DNA from 3 places in the Brucella intermedia LMG 3301 genome. Region 3 is predicted to be linked to each of the others. Evidence: riboswitches for the same ligand, from Rfam matches in the RefSeq annotation. Region 3 holds a riboswitch; each other region holds the start of a gene.

Region 1 (4,244 bases), 800 kb from region 3:
GTTTCGGGATTGGCCTTGCCTGGCCCAGCCTCGTTACCCGCGTCTATCAGAGCGCTCCCCTGACCGAGCAGGATCTCGCAGCGGGTGGAATGACGACCGTACAGCTCTTCGCCATAGCCTTCGGAACGGCGTGCGCGGGGATGGTTGCCAATTTTGCCGGTATTGCCGTGCCGGGAGGTGTGGAGGGCGCGGCAAATGCCTCGCTCTGGCTGTCGGTGATATTCGCGCTCGCGCCAGCAATTGCCGTGGCAGTCGCATTCAAGGTTATCCGTATCACGGGCGGAAAGGGCTGACCGATGCCGCGTTTCATCGCCAACATCCTCGATTCCCGTGCCAGCCTTTTGCTGGCGCGGGTGGTCCTTACCTTCGTTTTCTGGTCGAGTGGGCTGGCCAAGCTCTTCGACTTCGGCGCCAATGCTGCGGAAATGGAAAGCTTTGGTCTTCATCCGGGCTGGCTGTTCAACAGCGCAACTCTGCTTTTGCAGATTGGCGGATCGCTGATGATCATCTTCAATCGCGGAACCTGGCTGGCTTGTGGCGCGCTTGCCGTCTTTACGATCCTGACCATTCCCGTTGCCCACCCGTTCTGGGCGAAGGAAGGAGAAGAAGCTTTCCGGGATATGACGGTGGCGCTGGAGCACATATCGCTGATCGGCGGTCTCGCTCTCGCTGCAATTCTATCGCGCAAGGTCTAAACCACTGGACGCACTGATTGCCCTGCCTGTACCTTGCCTGTCGTCGGATCGATAGGCAGGGGAGGGCCTGGCATGGACGTGACGATCATAACGGGAGCATCGGATGGTATCGGCGCTGAAACCGCGCGGCAGATCGCCCAGCGCGACCGTGCCAGTGCTGCTCTGGTGCTCGCTGCGCGCAATGTGGACAAGCTGGAGAGGCTTGCCGCCGAATTGCGGCAACTGGGCAGCTCGGCCCTTGTGATACCCACCGACGTTAAGGATCGCGCTGCCTGCATCGCCCTGATCGACAAGGCGGTTTCCGCCTATGGCCGCATCGATACGCTGATCGTGAATGCGGGCATGTCGGCCCATGCCAATTTCGCCGAAATCAAGCCGGATGATCTCGATTGGATGCATGACCTGATGGAGTTGAACTATTGGGGCAGCGTCTGGCCTATCCATGCCGCACTTCCATATCTCGCTGCCAGCAGGGGGCGGATCGTCGCTGTCTCATCCGTGGCCGGATTCATCGGCGTGCCGGGGCGTACGGCCTATAGCGGAACGAAGTTCGCCCTCTCAGGCTTCTGCGAGGCGCTTCGCGCCGAACTGACCCCCAGCGGCATTTCCGTGACAATCGTCTATCCGGGTGTCGTCAAAACCGACATTCGCAAAGTAGGCTATGGCGCAAGCGGTGCCGCTCTTGGAACGAGCGGCGTGCGCGAGGATGACATGATGCCGGTCGAGGAAGCCGTGCGGCTGATGCTGGCGGGTGTCCAGGCGCGCAAACGCGAAGTGTTGATGACCAGGCAGATGCGGCTGGGGCGGTGGTTGAAGCTTATAGCTCCCGCTCTGGTGGACCGCATGGCGCTCAAGGCTATCAAGCCGGAATTCAGGCCGAAACCGATCACGCCCGCTAAATAGGCAGCGACAATGCCCGCTATTGAGGGGCGCGCTCGAACGACCCCGCTAATTTTCATGCCTTGTCACCAACTATCCGTTGACGAGTTTTTAACTTCGACTACTATATATAGTGTTCTAGGTTCTTTCGATTCGTCGGATCGAAAGCTAAGACGGGAATCCGGTGCGTTTCATCCATGATGGATGCGACAATGCCGGAGCTGCCCCCGCAACTGTAAGCGGAGAGTTCTGTCCATCACGTCACTGGCTCAGGCTGGGAAGGCGGGCAGAATGTTGATCCGTGAGCCAGGAGACCTGCCTTGAACGAGTACGTCCACGGGCGGGGTGTCCGGTTGGCGCGCAATCTTGTATGGCAAGCTTTGCCTTGCCGGTTGCTGCCTCGAACTTCCCGCTTTGTTTTTACGCATTCCCCGGCAAAACCGCTTTGCACTTTTGCTGGGATTTAGCTTCGGGGTGAAGTCCATGTTCAGTCTATTCAGTTTCAGTTCCGGTCCTCCCTTCCAGGGATAGTTTGTGCGGTCAGGCTGCTTGTTGGTGCGGCTGGCCTTTCCCCTGTCATGTGCCTTTCAACGCGCATTTCGCGATGCGCGAACGGCTTTTTGCGTCCTTCCAGGGCATTCCCTGTTTTTTCATGAACCGTTGGAAATGCTCTGTCTGTTTGTCTTGTCGCGCATCTCATCCGAAACGGGTTCCCACTTTTCGGGATGCGCTCTAACCAGCGAGAAAAAAATGAACGTCACCGTTTACAGCAAGCCCGCCTGCGTCCAGTGCACCGCCACCACGCGCGCCCTCGATCGTCAGGGCATCGAATATGAAGTCATCGATATTTCTGCCGATGCGGACGCCTTCGATCTCGTGAAGGGCATGGGCTACCGCCAGGTGCCGGTGGTTGTGGCAGGCGAATCCCATTGGGCGGGCTTCCGGCCCGATATGATCAGCTCTCTAGCCTGAGGCCTGTGGTCACATGAGCCTGATCGTCTATTTCTCCAGCCGGTCGGAAAATACGCACCGGTTCGTTGAACGGCTTGGAATGCGGTCAAACCGTATCCCGATGGACGGTTCAGGCGGATTGCAGGTGCGCGAGCCCTTTGTGCTCGTCACGCCCACATATGGCGGCGGCGGTTCCAAGGGCGCTGTCCCCAAGGCTGTGATCCGCTTTCTCAACGACGAGAGCAATCGCTCTTTCATCCGCGGCGTGATCGCCGCGGGAAACAGCAATTTCGGCGAGGCTTTCTGTATCGCCGGCAACATTATCTCCGCCAAATGTCGGGTTCCCTACCTCTACCGCTTCGAGCTTCTGGGAACCGACGAGGACATTGGCAATGTCAAAAACGGGATGGAACAATTTTGGACACGGCAGACACAACCCTGATACGGGAGCGAGAAGCTCGGCCCTTGGTGCAGGATGGACTGCAAACGGCGGGCTCCAGCAGCAAACCGTCAAAATCCACCGACGGGCTGGATTATCATGCGCTCAACGCAATGCTGAATCTTTATGACGACGAGGGAAAAATCCAGCTTGACCGCGACCGGCAGGCGGCGCGCCAATATTTCCTCCAGCACGTGAACCAGAACACGGTCTTTTTCCATAACCTTCGGGAAAAGCTAGATTATCTGGTGAGCGAAGGCTATTATGAGCAGGAAGTGCTGGATCAGTATTCCTTCAACTTCGTGCGCGATCTTTTCGACGAAGCCTATGCGAAGAAATTTCGCTTCCCGACATTTCTCGGCGCGTTCAAATATTACACCAGCTACACGCTGAAAACATTCGACGGGAAGCGATATCTGGAGCGCTATGAAGACCGCGTCTGCATGGTGGCGCTGGCGCTGGCGCGTGGCAATGAGCAACTCGCACGCGATCTGATGGAGGAGATTATCTCGGGACGCTACCAGCCTGCGACGCCGACTTTCCTCAATGCAGGCAAGAAGCAGCGCGGTGAGCTCGTTTCCTGTTTTCTGCTGCGGGTCGAGGACAATATGGAGTCCATCGGGCGCTCCATCAATTCGGCTTTGCAATTGTCGAAGCGGGGCGGGGGAGTGGCCCTGAGCCTTACCAATATTCGCGAGGCGGGGGCACCCATCAAGCAGATCCAGAACCAGTCATCCGGCATCATTCCGGTGATGAAGCTTCTTGAAGATTCCTTTTCCTACGCCAACCAGCTTGGCGCACGGCAGGGCGCGGGCGCGGTTTATCTGCATGCGCATCACCCGGACATCATGCGGTTTCTCGATACGAAGCGCGAAAATGCCGACGAGAAAATCCGCATCAAAACACTGTCGCTCGGCGTCGTCATTCCGGACATCACCTTCGAACTGGCGAAGAATAACGAGGATATGTACCTCTTCTCGCCCTATGATGTGGAGCGGGTTTACGGCATGCCGCTGACCGAGATTTCGGTCAGCGAAAAATACCGTGAAATGGTCGATGATGCACGCATTGCCAAGAAGAAGATCAATGCCCGCGAGTTCTTTCAGGTGCTGGCGGAAATCCAGTTTGAATCCGGTTATCCCTATATCATGTTCGAGGACACGGTGAACCGCGCCAACCCGATCGACGGGCGCATCACCATGAGCAATCTATGCTCGGAAATCCTTCAGGTGAGCGAGGCGAGCGTTTTCCGCGAAGACCTGTCCTATGATTATCTCGGC
Region 2 (4,244 bases), on a different contig from region 3:
GCAGAAAGCGCGTGAGCTTTATGGACGCGCGGCGACTGTCGGCAGTTTCAACCTGGAAATCCGCTACCGTTATAATCCCGATGTGCAAAGCCTCGTGGCCATGGTGCCGGCGGTCATTCCGCTTCTGCTGCTGATGATCCCGGCGATGCTGGCGGTGCTAAGCGTAGTCCGTGAAAAAGAACTGGGTTCCATCATCAATTTCTACGTGACGCCAGTGACGAAATTCGAGTTTCTGTTCGGCAAGCAATTGCCGTATATCGGGCTGGCGTTTCTCAATTTCCTGATGCTGACTGCCTTTGCAGTCTTCATTTTTCGGGTACCGTTTACGGGCAGCTTCCCAACCTATGCGTTGGCGGCATTGCTCTATGTCACGATCGCGACCGGAATGGGGCTGGTGCTGTCCACTTTCATGAACAGCCAGATCGCTGCAATCTTCGGCACGGCGCTGCTGACACTCATTCCGGCGGTGCAATATTCCGGCATTATTGACCCTGTGTCGTCGCTGCAAGGCGCGGGCGCTTTCATCGGCAAAATCTATCCTGCAACGCATTTCGTGACCATTTCGCGTGGCGTTTTCTCCAAGGCATTAGGATTTGCCGATCTCGCAGGGTCGTTTCTGCCCTTGTTGATCGCGGTGCCGGTACTCATGGCGCTCGCCATCATTCTTCTCAAGAAACAGGCGGGCTGAGATGCGGATATCCAACATAGTCCACCTTGGTGTGAAAGAACTGCGGGGCCTCGCACGCGACCCGATGCTGCTGATCCTCATCGTCTATGCCTTTACGCTTGCGATCTACACGGCTTCCAAGGCGATGCCCGAAACGCTCAACAATGCGGCCATAGCGATTGTCGATGAGGATCAGTCACCCGTTTCGGCCCGCATCACGACAGCGTTCTATCCGCCATATTTCGTACCTCCGAAACTCATTTCATCTTATGAAATGGATGCCCGGATGGATGAAGGTCTGGACACGTTCGCGCTCAACATCCCGCCCAATTTTCAGCGGGATCTTCTGGCGGGGCGTTCCCCGACGATCCAGCTTAATGTCGACGCGACGCGGATGAGCCAGGCCTTTACCGGGGGAGGATACGTGCAAGCAATTGTGACGAGCGAGGTGAACGAATTTCTCAATCGCTATCGCGGCAGCGCACAAACACCCGTCGAACTCAATCTGAGGGCGAGATTCAATCAGGATTTGAACAAGGGTTGGTTCGGGGCGATCAACAATGTGATTTCGTCGGTGACGATGCTGTCGATCATTCTGACGGGCGCAGCCCTTATTCGAGAGCGCGAACACGGAACCATAGAGCATCTGCTGGTGATGCCGGTAACGCCCGTCGAAATCATGGTCAGCAAAATATGGTCTATGGGGCTGGTCGTCCTGATTGCTTCAGCTTTTGCCTTGGTCGTGGTGGTGCAGGGACTGCTCGCTGTTCCCATCTATGGATCGGTGTCGTTGTTCCTCGTCGGTGCGGCGCTGCAGCTTTTTGCGACGACCAGTCTTGGTATCTTTCTGGCGACCGCGGCTGGTTCCATGCCGCAGTTCGGAATGCTGCTGATGCTGGTACTTCTGCCATTGCAAGTGCTTTCAGGAGGCACAACCCCTCGTGAAAGCATGCCTGAGATCATCCAGACGATCATGCTGGCTGCGCCAAACACGCATTTCGTCATATTGGCGCAGTCGATCCTGTTTCGCGGTGCAGGGCTAAGCGTCGTGTGGCCGCAGTTTCTGGCCCTGATAGTGATCGGCTCGTTGCTTTTCTACTTCGCGCTCCAGCGTTTCCGTGCGTTCCTGCGATAGGAAAATTCTTTGAAAACAGGAGGCTGAATCCATTCCTTGCCAATGTGATTCAGTTTTCTCTCCCGGATTGCGCTTCGTCGCAGTTGCGAATCCTTAACCATGTTGCTATCGCAATCATCAGGAAACGGTTCCGCTGTTCAGGCGGATGAAAAGGGAACACGGTGAAGCCATTCGGGCTGATGCCGCGACTGCCCCCGCAACTGTAACCGGAGAGCTATCCTCCACAGCCGTGCAAGCGGTGAAAGCCACTGAAAGCTATCGTGCGATCGGGAAGGCGGCGGAAAAGCGATGACCCGGAAAGTCAGGAGACCTGCCGTATCCGGTCACCCATGCATGGATACGGGGTGTGTCCAGGCGCGGCTGTCCGTGGCGGTGACATTGTTGAAATGTTGCCGCCGGGAAGAAGGGCGTATCACGCCACTATCACTTCAACCTGCGGTGAGAGGAAAAGCCGGTCATCGGTCCTCCGATACGGCAGGTTGAGGAAAAAATGCATCTTTTGAAATCATCGGTTCTATTGGTATCGGCCAGTGTTCTTGCACTACCGTCTGTGACGCTTGCGCAAAACCTGCCGGAAAGCGAGGGCAGCGTCGTTCTCGATACAATCGTGGTCACGCCATTGCGCCGCGCGTCTTCACTGCAGCGCTCAACATCATCGGTGACTGTCATCGATTCCGCGGATATCGAGCGGTCGGCCGCTCCCGATCTGCAGTCACTGCTGAAATCCTATAACGGTATTTCCATCAAGACGAATGGCGGACAGGGCTCTTCGGCTGGTATCTTCATTCGTGGGATGTCCGCCACGCAAACGGTCGTGCTGGTCAATGGCGTGCGCACCGCGTCCGCGACAAGCGGCGCAACGGGATTGGCGAATATTCCCCTGAGCTCAATCGACCGCATTGAGATCGCAAAAGGCCCTCATTCTGCCCAGTATGGCGCCGACGCCATGGGTGGCGTGGTCAATATCATTACCAAGCAGGGTGGCGCCTGTGGCGAGCGTTCCTGGTGCGGCAGTCTTTCTACCGGGGTCAGCCATCCATGGGGCGGCTATGTTTCCGGTTCCGTTCAGGGGCGCAGCAAAGATGGTGTCGATTACGCTTTCGGCGCGGCCATCACCGGCACGCAAGGATATGACTTCACCACATCGGATGCGTACGGTCATGAGCCTGACCGCGATGGATTTCTGCAGGGCTCCTTCAACTTTGCGCTGGCGAAGGATTTCGACTGGGGTAGGATTTATGCAGATGGTCTCTTCAGCCGGGGGCGTAACCAGTATGACGCCAAAGCGCCTTCGCCGAACCAGGCTGACAGCACGGCATTTAACGGCAAGATCGGAACGCGGATCGATCATTCGGCGGACTGGTCGTCAACACTGGAATTCAGCACCGGTATCGACAATAGCCGTAACTTCCGCAAGGGCGTGAACGGATCTGACCGGTTTGAAACCAGGCGTTACGGGGTCTTTGGATCGACCGAGAAGAGCTTCGATACCGGCAACGTTGGTCATACGGTCACCGCTGGCGTGGAAGCCTATCGTGAGGAGATCAACACCACGGTTGCCTATGATGAAACCAGCCGCGACCTGGCTGCCGTGTTCGGTCAATATTCGCTGGAATATGAGGCGTTGCGCGTTGACGGTGGCATTCGCTATGACCACAACAGTCAATTCGGCAACGTCGCCACTTATAACCTTGGCGCAAGCTATGAAATTTTGCCGGATTTGGTGCTGAGGTCTTCTTACGCAACCGGTTTCCGTGCGCCGACATTTAATGATCTTTACTATCCGCTGTCGGGAAATCCTGATTTGAACCCCGAGAAATCGGGTTCTTATGAACTCGGTTTGAATTGGCGGATCAGCGCTCGCACCAGTCTGGATATGGCTTTCTACGATACCAGACTAAAGCAGGGCATCAGCTGGAGAGAAAACGAGCAAACACATCTCTGGTTGCCGGTGAACGTTGACCGAGCCCACATTACCGGTTTTGAAGCGACGCTCGACCACCGCTTCAACGACCAGTGGGGTGCCAAAGGCATGGTGGATTTCAAGCGGCCTATCGATGAAGACACCGGAAACGATCTTCCCTATCGTGAACGTTTCAAGGCGGCGGCTGAGGTCAATTTCACGCCGATTGAAAAGCTCGATCTGACTGCAAGATTGATCTACGGCGGCTCCCGCTACGCGGACGCTGCGAACAACAAGAAACTCGGTGACTATGTGACCGCTGATTTCGTGGCGCTCTATTCCATCGACAAGCAATCGCAACTGAAGTTTTCGGTCGAGAATATATTTGACAAGGACTATCAGTCCAGCTCTGGCTATATTGCGCCAGGACGTACGATCAATGTCGGATTGACCCGGAATTTCTGAGGCTGAACAGAGAATGAAAAGGGCATCCGCAAACTGGATCATCAGCTTCTGCCTCGCGGCGGGGCTCGCCCTTT
Region 3 (4,244 bases):
TGCGCTCTCGCCCGGCGTATTGAGCAGGATCGACGTAGTCGAACCGCCATACATGCCGCCGTAATAGATGCCCGCGAACATGATGAGGGAGCCTGACGGGTCGAGCTTGTAGGTAACGGGCAGGAGCAGCGCGACGGTGAGTGCCGGGCCGATGCCGGGCAGCACGCCGACGGCGGTGCCCAGTGTTACGCCAATCAGCGCATAAAGAAGATTCGATGGTTCAAGCGCCACCAGAAGTCCGTTGGCGAGAAGTGCGACAGTATCCATGAGGGCACTCAGCCTTTAAAGCATTTCCAGCAAATGCGCGAAGCGATTTACGTAGGATAATGCGACAAAACAAGAAAGCATTTCCAGCAAAAGTGCGAAGCGGTTTTGCGTAGGATAATGCGACAACACAAGAATGCATTTCCAGCAAAGTGCGAAGCGGTTTTGCGTCGGATAATGCGATATCACGAGGACTTAGGGCATTTCCGTCGTTTCAGCCGAAACGGGGAATGCTCTAAACGAATTGTTCGAGCCAGCCAGACGGCAACGATAGCTGCAGGCCGCGTGCAAAGATGAACCAGATCACGAAGGCAAAAACGATGCCCACGGGAACGCTGATCCAAAATTTGCGATAGCCGAAGCCGCGTGCGGTCGCTGCGAAAAGCAGGCCGGTGGACAGGGAAAAGCCGACAGTCTTCATCGTCAGCATCTGGAGGGCCAGACCGCCGATTATCCACGCCATCGGCGCGATTTCCTGATGCTCACGTTCGGGGAAGTCGCCGCGAAGCGCCTCGAACACGGTCCAGATCGCGAGGCCGAACAATCCGGCTGCGACGACATAGGGCACGGTTTTCGGGCCGACCGGGGAATAGCTCGTCACATCGTTGCCATAGGTTGTCGACCAGGCAATGGCGATGGCGACAGCTGCGAGAACGAGAGCGATGACGAGTGCGGCGAAGTCTGGCGCCGCCCTTTCGGGGCGGCGCTCTTCATGCTGGCCTGATCCTGTCATTTGACGAGACCGATTTCCTTGAGGATGGTTTCAGTCGCGGCAACGTCCTTGGCCAGTTGCTCCTTGAATGCCGGACCGGCAAGGTAGGTATCCGCCCAGCCCTTGTCCTTCAGCGCCTTCTGCCAGGATTCCGACTTCACCATCTTCTCGATATCGGCATTGATGGCAGCTTCCTGCTCGGCAGTGATGCCGGGAGCCGCGCCGACCATGCGCCAGTTCTGGATCGAAACGTCCACGCCGCCTTCCTTGAAGGTCGGTGCGTCGATGCCTTCCACGCGCTCGTCGCTCGAAATGCCGATGATGCGCAGCGTACCGGCCTTGATCTGCGATTCGAATTCACCGTAGCCGGAAATGCCGACGGTCACCTGATTGCCGAGAATGGCCGCCAGCGCCTCGCCGCCGCCAGAGAAGGCAATGTAGTTGACCTTGGTCGGATCGACGCCTGCGGCCTTGGCAAAAAGGCCTGCGGTGATGTGGTCTGTACCGCCTGCGGAGCCGCCGCCCCACGAAACCGAGCCCGGATCGGCCTTGAGCTTCGCGGCAAGGTCGCCAATGTTCTGGATGTCGGAAGAAGCCGGAACGACGATGGCTTCATATTCGCCGGTAAGGCGGGCAATCGGCGTGATCTGTTCCAGGGTAACCGGCGATTTGTTGGTCAGGATCGCGCCGACCATGACATAGCCGCCCACGATCAGCTGGCTCGGATCGCCCTTGTTCTGGTTCACGAACTGCGCAAGGCCGATGGTGCCGCCAGCGCCGGGAACGTTGATGACCTGCACGCTGCCGGAAATCTTTTCGTCCTGAAGTGCGCTTTGCATCGTGCGCGCTGTCTGGTCCCAGCCGCCGCCCGGAGCAGCAGGCGCAAGCACCTTGTAGTCTTCTGCGGAAGCAGAGCCTGCCATAGCCAACGCCGCTACCGACGTCAGGGCCAGAATAAATCTACGCATATGTCCTCCCAACGGAATATATTGCCGCCCTGCGGCGGACCTCCCCAAAGTCCCGCTTTCCTAGCGGGAGCAAACTACATGGAGATTAGCGAAAACAAATTCAATAGGCCAGCATATGCGACAATAGTTTGGCCGCAATTTAAGTGACACGCTTTCGAATCGCTTGAAGATCGCGCGCCGGAAATAGCCGTCGAGACCTGCTTGACGGCGGCAGCGGGCCAACGTAATAGTGTAACGACGGTTCCCCGACCGAGAGCGAAGGGGATTAATAGGGAACACGGTGAGGACGACCCGAAAAGGGGCCGAGACCGTGGCTGCCCCCGCAACTGTAAGCGGATTGCCGTTCATCCTCGTGACGTTGAAAGCGTCATGCCACTGCGCCGGAGAAACGCGGGAAGGCAGATGAACAGCAGATATTCGCGAGCCAGGAGACCTGCCGTCTAGTGTTGTCCATTGTCACGGGCGGGGATGCCCGGAGCAGGAGCCGGTTATGACAGTTTTCCGCGTCGCAGGACGCTTCCTTCCATCGTCATCGCATGATTTCGACATGTCCCCGGATATGCCTGTCCGTCTTTCGCGCGGGATTTTTTCCGCCGCCTGACAGGGCTCGTTTCTCTTATCATTTTCGGGGATTCCCATGAAAATTCCAGGCAATATGCCGTTTCGTGCCGCTCTCTGCGCGGTCGCATTTCTGGCAGCCGGTCCGGCTGCACAGGCAGCAGAAACGCAATATCCGCTGACGCTGAAAAACTGCGGCCGTGATGTCACCTTCAAGCAGGCGCCAAGCCGCGCCGTTGCGGTCGGGCAGAGCAGCGCAGAAAATTCTCTATAGCCTCGGTCTCGGCGACAAGCTTGTCGGGACGGCGGTCTGGTTCGGCCCTGTCCTCAAGGGTTTCGAGGAGGCCAACGCCAAGGTAAAGCGGCTCGCCGATAACGATCCCAGCTTTGAAAGCGTTCTGGCGGAAAAGCCGGAAATCGTGACGGCTGATTTTCAGTGGCATGTCGGGCCCACGGGCATTGTGGCAAAGCCGGGAACAATTCGAGGAGCTTGGCATTCCGGCCTACACGTCGCCATCCGATTGCGTCGGCAAGGATAATTCCGGTGGCGGCGACGGCGTTCGCACGGCAGCGTTCAAGATGGATATCGTCTATCAGGAAATCACCGAACTGGCGGAAATCTTCAACGTGCAGGACCGTGGCGAGAAACTCGTCGCCGACTTGAAGGCCCGCGAAGCAGCGGCGCGTGAGAAAATTTCGTCCAAAGGCGAAAATCTTTCTGCAGTCGTCTGGTTCTCCAGCACACAGGTTGACGCTGACCCCTATGTGGCGGGCAAGTTCGGTGCGCCCGCCTATATTCTTTCGGCGCTCGGCATCAGGAATGTGATCGACAGCGAGGAAGAATGGCCGACAGTCGGATGGGAGACGATCGCGAAATCGAGCCCGTCGATGATCGTTGCCGCAAAGCTGGATCGCCGCCGCTATCCGGCTGATGACATTGCCGTCAAGCGCCAGTTCCTCGACAATGATGCTGTCACGAAGCTGATGCCTGCGGTGAAGGACAAGCATGTCTTCGACATGGATGCGCAATCGATGAGCACATCGCTTCGCGTGATCGAGGGCATCGAAACGCTTGCCGCCGATATCGCCGCCTCGGACCTCGACAAGTGACGGCGCGGGCAACAGCAACAGGCTTGAAACGCAAGGGAAGGGCACGCTCCGGCGTGTCTTTCCTGGTCTTTTCCCTTGTCCTGCTTCTCGTCGCCCTTTGGCTTGGGGCTGCGATAGGCGAAACGGCGATACCGCTCGACGTGGTTGCCAAGACTGTGGCCAACCGGGTGTGGAACGCCGGATATGCGCTCGAACCCATCGATGAGGGCATCGTCTGGAGTTATCGCCTCAGCCGTGCCGTCATCGCCGCATGTTGCGGCGCGTCGCTGGCAATATCCGGCGTCATCCTGCAATCGCTGCTGCGAAATTCACTTGCCGATCCTTACATTCTTGGAATTTCTGCGGGTGCTTCGACCGGGGCTGTCGGCGTCGCCATTCTCGGCATCGGCGCTGGTGTGCTATCGCTTTCGCTGGGCGCTTTCATCGGAGCCATCGTTGCCTTCTGCCTTGTGTCCTTGCTGGCGCTGCGGGCAGGGCGGGGCAGCAGCGCGATCATCCTCGCCGGCATTGCCGGTTCACAGCTTTTCAATGCGCTGACATCATTCATCGTCACCAAGGCTGCAAATGCAGAACAGGCACGCGGCATCATGTTCTGGCTTTTGGGCAATCTTTCAGGCGTCCGCTGGCCGGAC

Evidence for each region. A riboswitch is a leader RNA that binds a small molecule or an ion and turns the genes downstream of it on or off. The one in region 3 is predicted to bind cobalamin.
Region 1: linked by a shared signal. The riboswitch ahead of nrdH (glutaredoxin-like protein NrdH) and the one ahead of OINT_RS17240 (ABC transporter substrate-binding protein) in region 3 are both predicted to bind cobalamin.
Region 2: linked by a shared signal. The riboswitch ahead of OINT_RS07370 (TonB-dependent receptor domain-containing protein) and the one ahead of OINT_RS17240 (ABC transporter substrate-binding protein) in region 3 are both predicted to bind cobalamin.

Annotation. Positions count from the first base shown of each region.
Region 1 covers NZ_ACQA01000002.1:244,289-248,532, forward strand. Annotated here, with positions in the region: gene OINT_RS13625 (MFS transporter) at 1-293, shown strand, start outside; gene OINT_RS13630 (DoxX family protein) at 297-695, shown strand; gene OINT_RS13635 (SDR family oxidoreductase) at 768-1,598, shown strand; cobalamin riboswitch at 1,698-1,911, shown strand; gene nrdH (glutaredoxin-like protein NrdH) at 2,325-2,546, shown strand; gene nrdI (class Ib ribonucleoside-diphosphate reductase assembly flavoprotein NrdI) at 2,560-2,967, shown strand; gene nrdE (class 1b ribonucleoside-diphosphate reductase subunit alpha) at 2,943-4,244, shown strand, end outside.
Region 2 covers NZ_ACQA01000001.1:1,540,918-1,545,161, reverse strand. Annotated here, with positions in the region: gene rbbA (ribosome-associated ATPase/putative transporter RbbA) at 1-688, shown strand, start outside; gene OINT_RS07375 (ABC transporter permease) at 690-1,802, shown strand; cobalamin riboswitch at 1,911-2,134, shown strand; gene OINT_RS07370 (TonB-dependent receptor domain-containing protein) at 2,293-4,170, shown strand; gene OINT_RS07365 (ABC transporter substrate-binding protein) at 4,184-4,244, shown strand, end outside.
Region 3 covers NZ_ACQA01000002.1:1,041,541-1,045,784, reverse strand. Annotated here, with positions in the region: gene OINT_RS17255 (tripartite tricarboxylate transporter permease) at 1-267, opposite strand, end outside; gene OINT_RS17250 (tripartite tricarboxylate transporter TctB family protein) at 500-997, opposite strand; gene OINT_RS17245 (Bug family tripartite tricarboxylate transporter substrate binding protein) at 994-1,944, opposite strand; cobalamin riboswitch at 2,166-2,399, shown strand; partial or broken gene OINT_RS17240 (ABC transporter substrate-binding protein) at 2,582-3,612, shown strand; gene OINT_RS17235 (FecCD family ABC transporter permease) at 3,609-4,244, shown strand, end outside.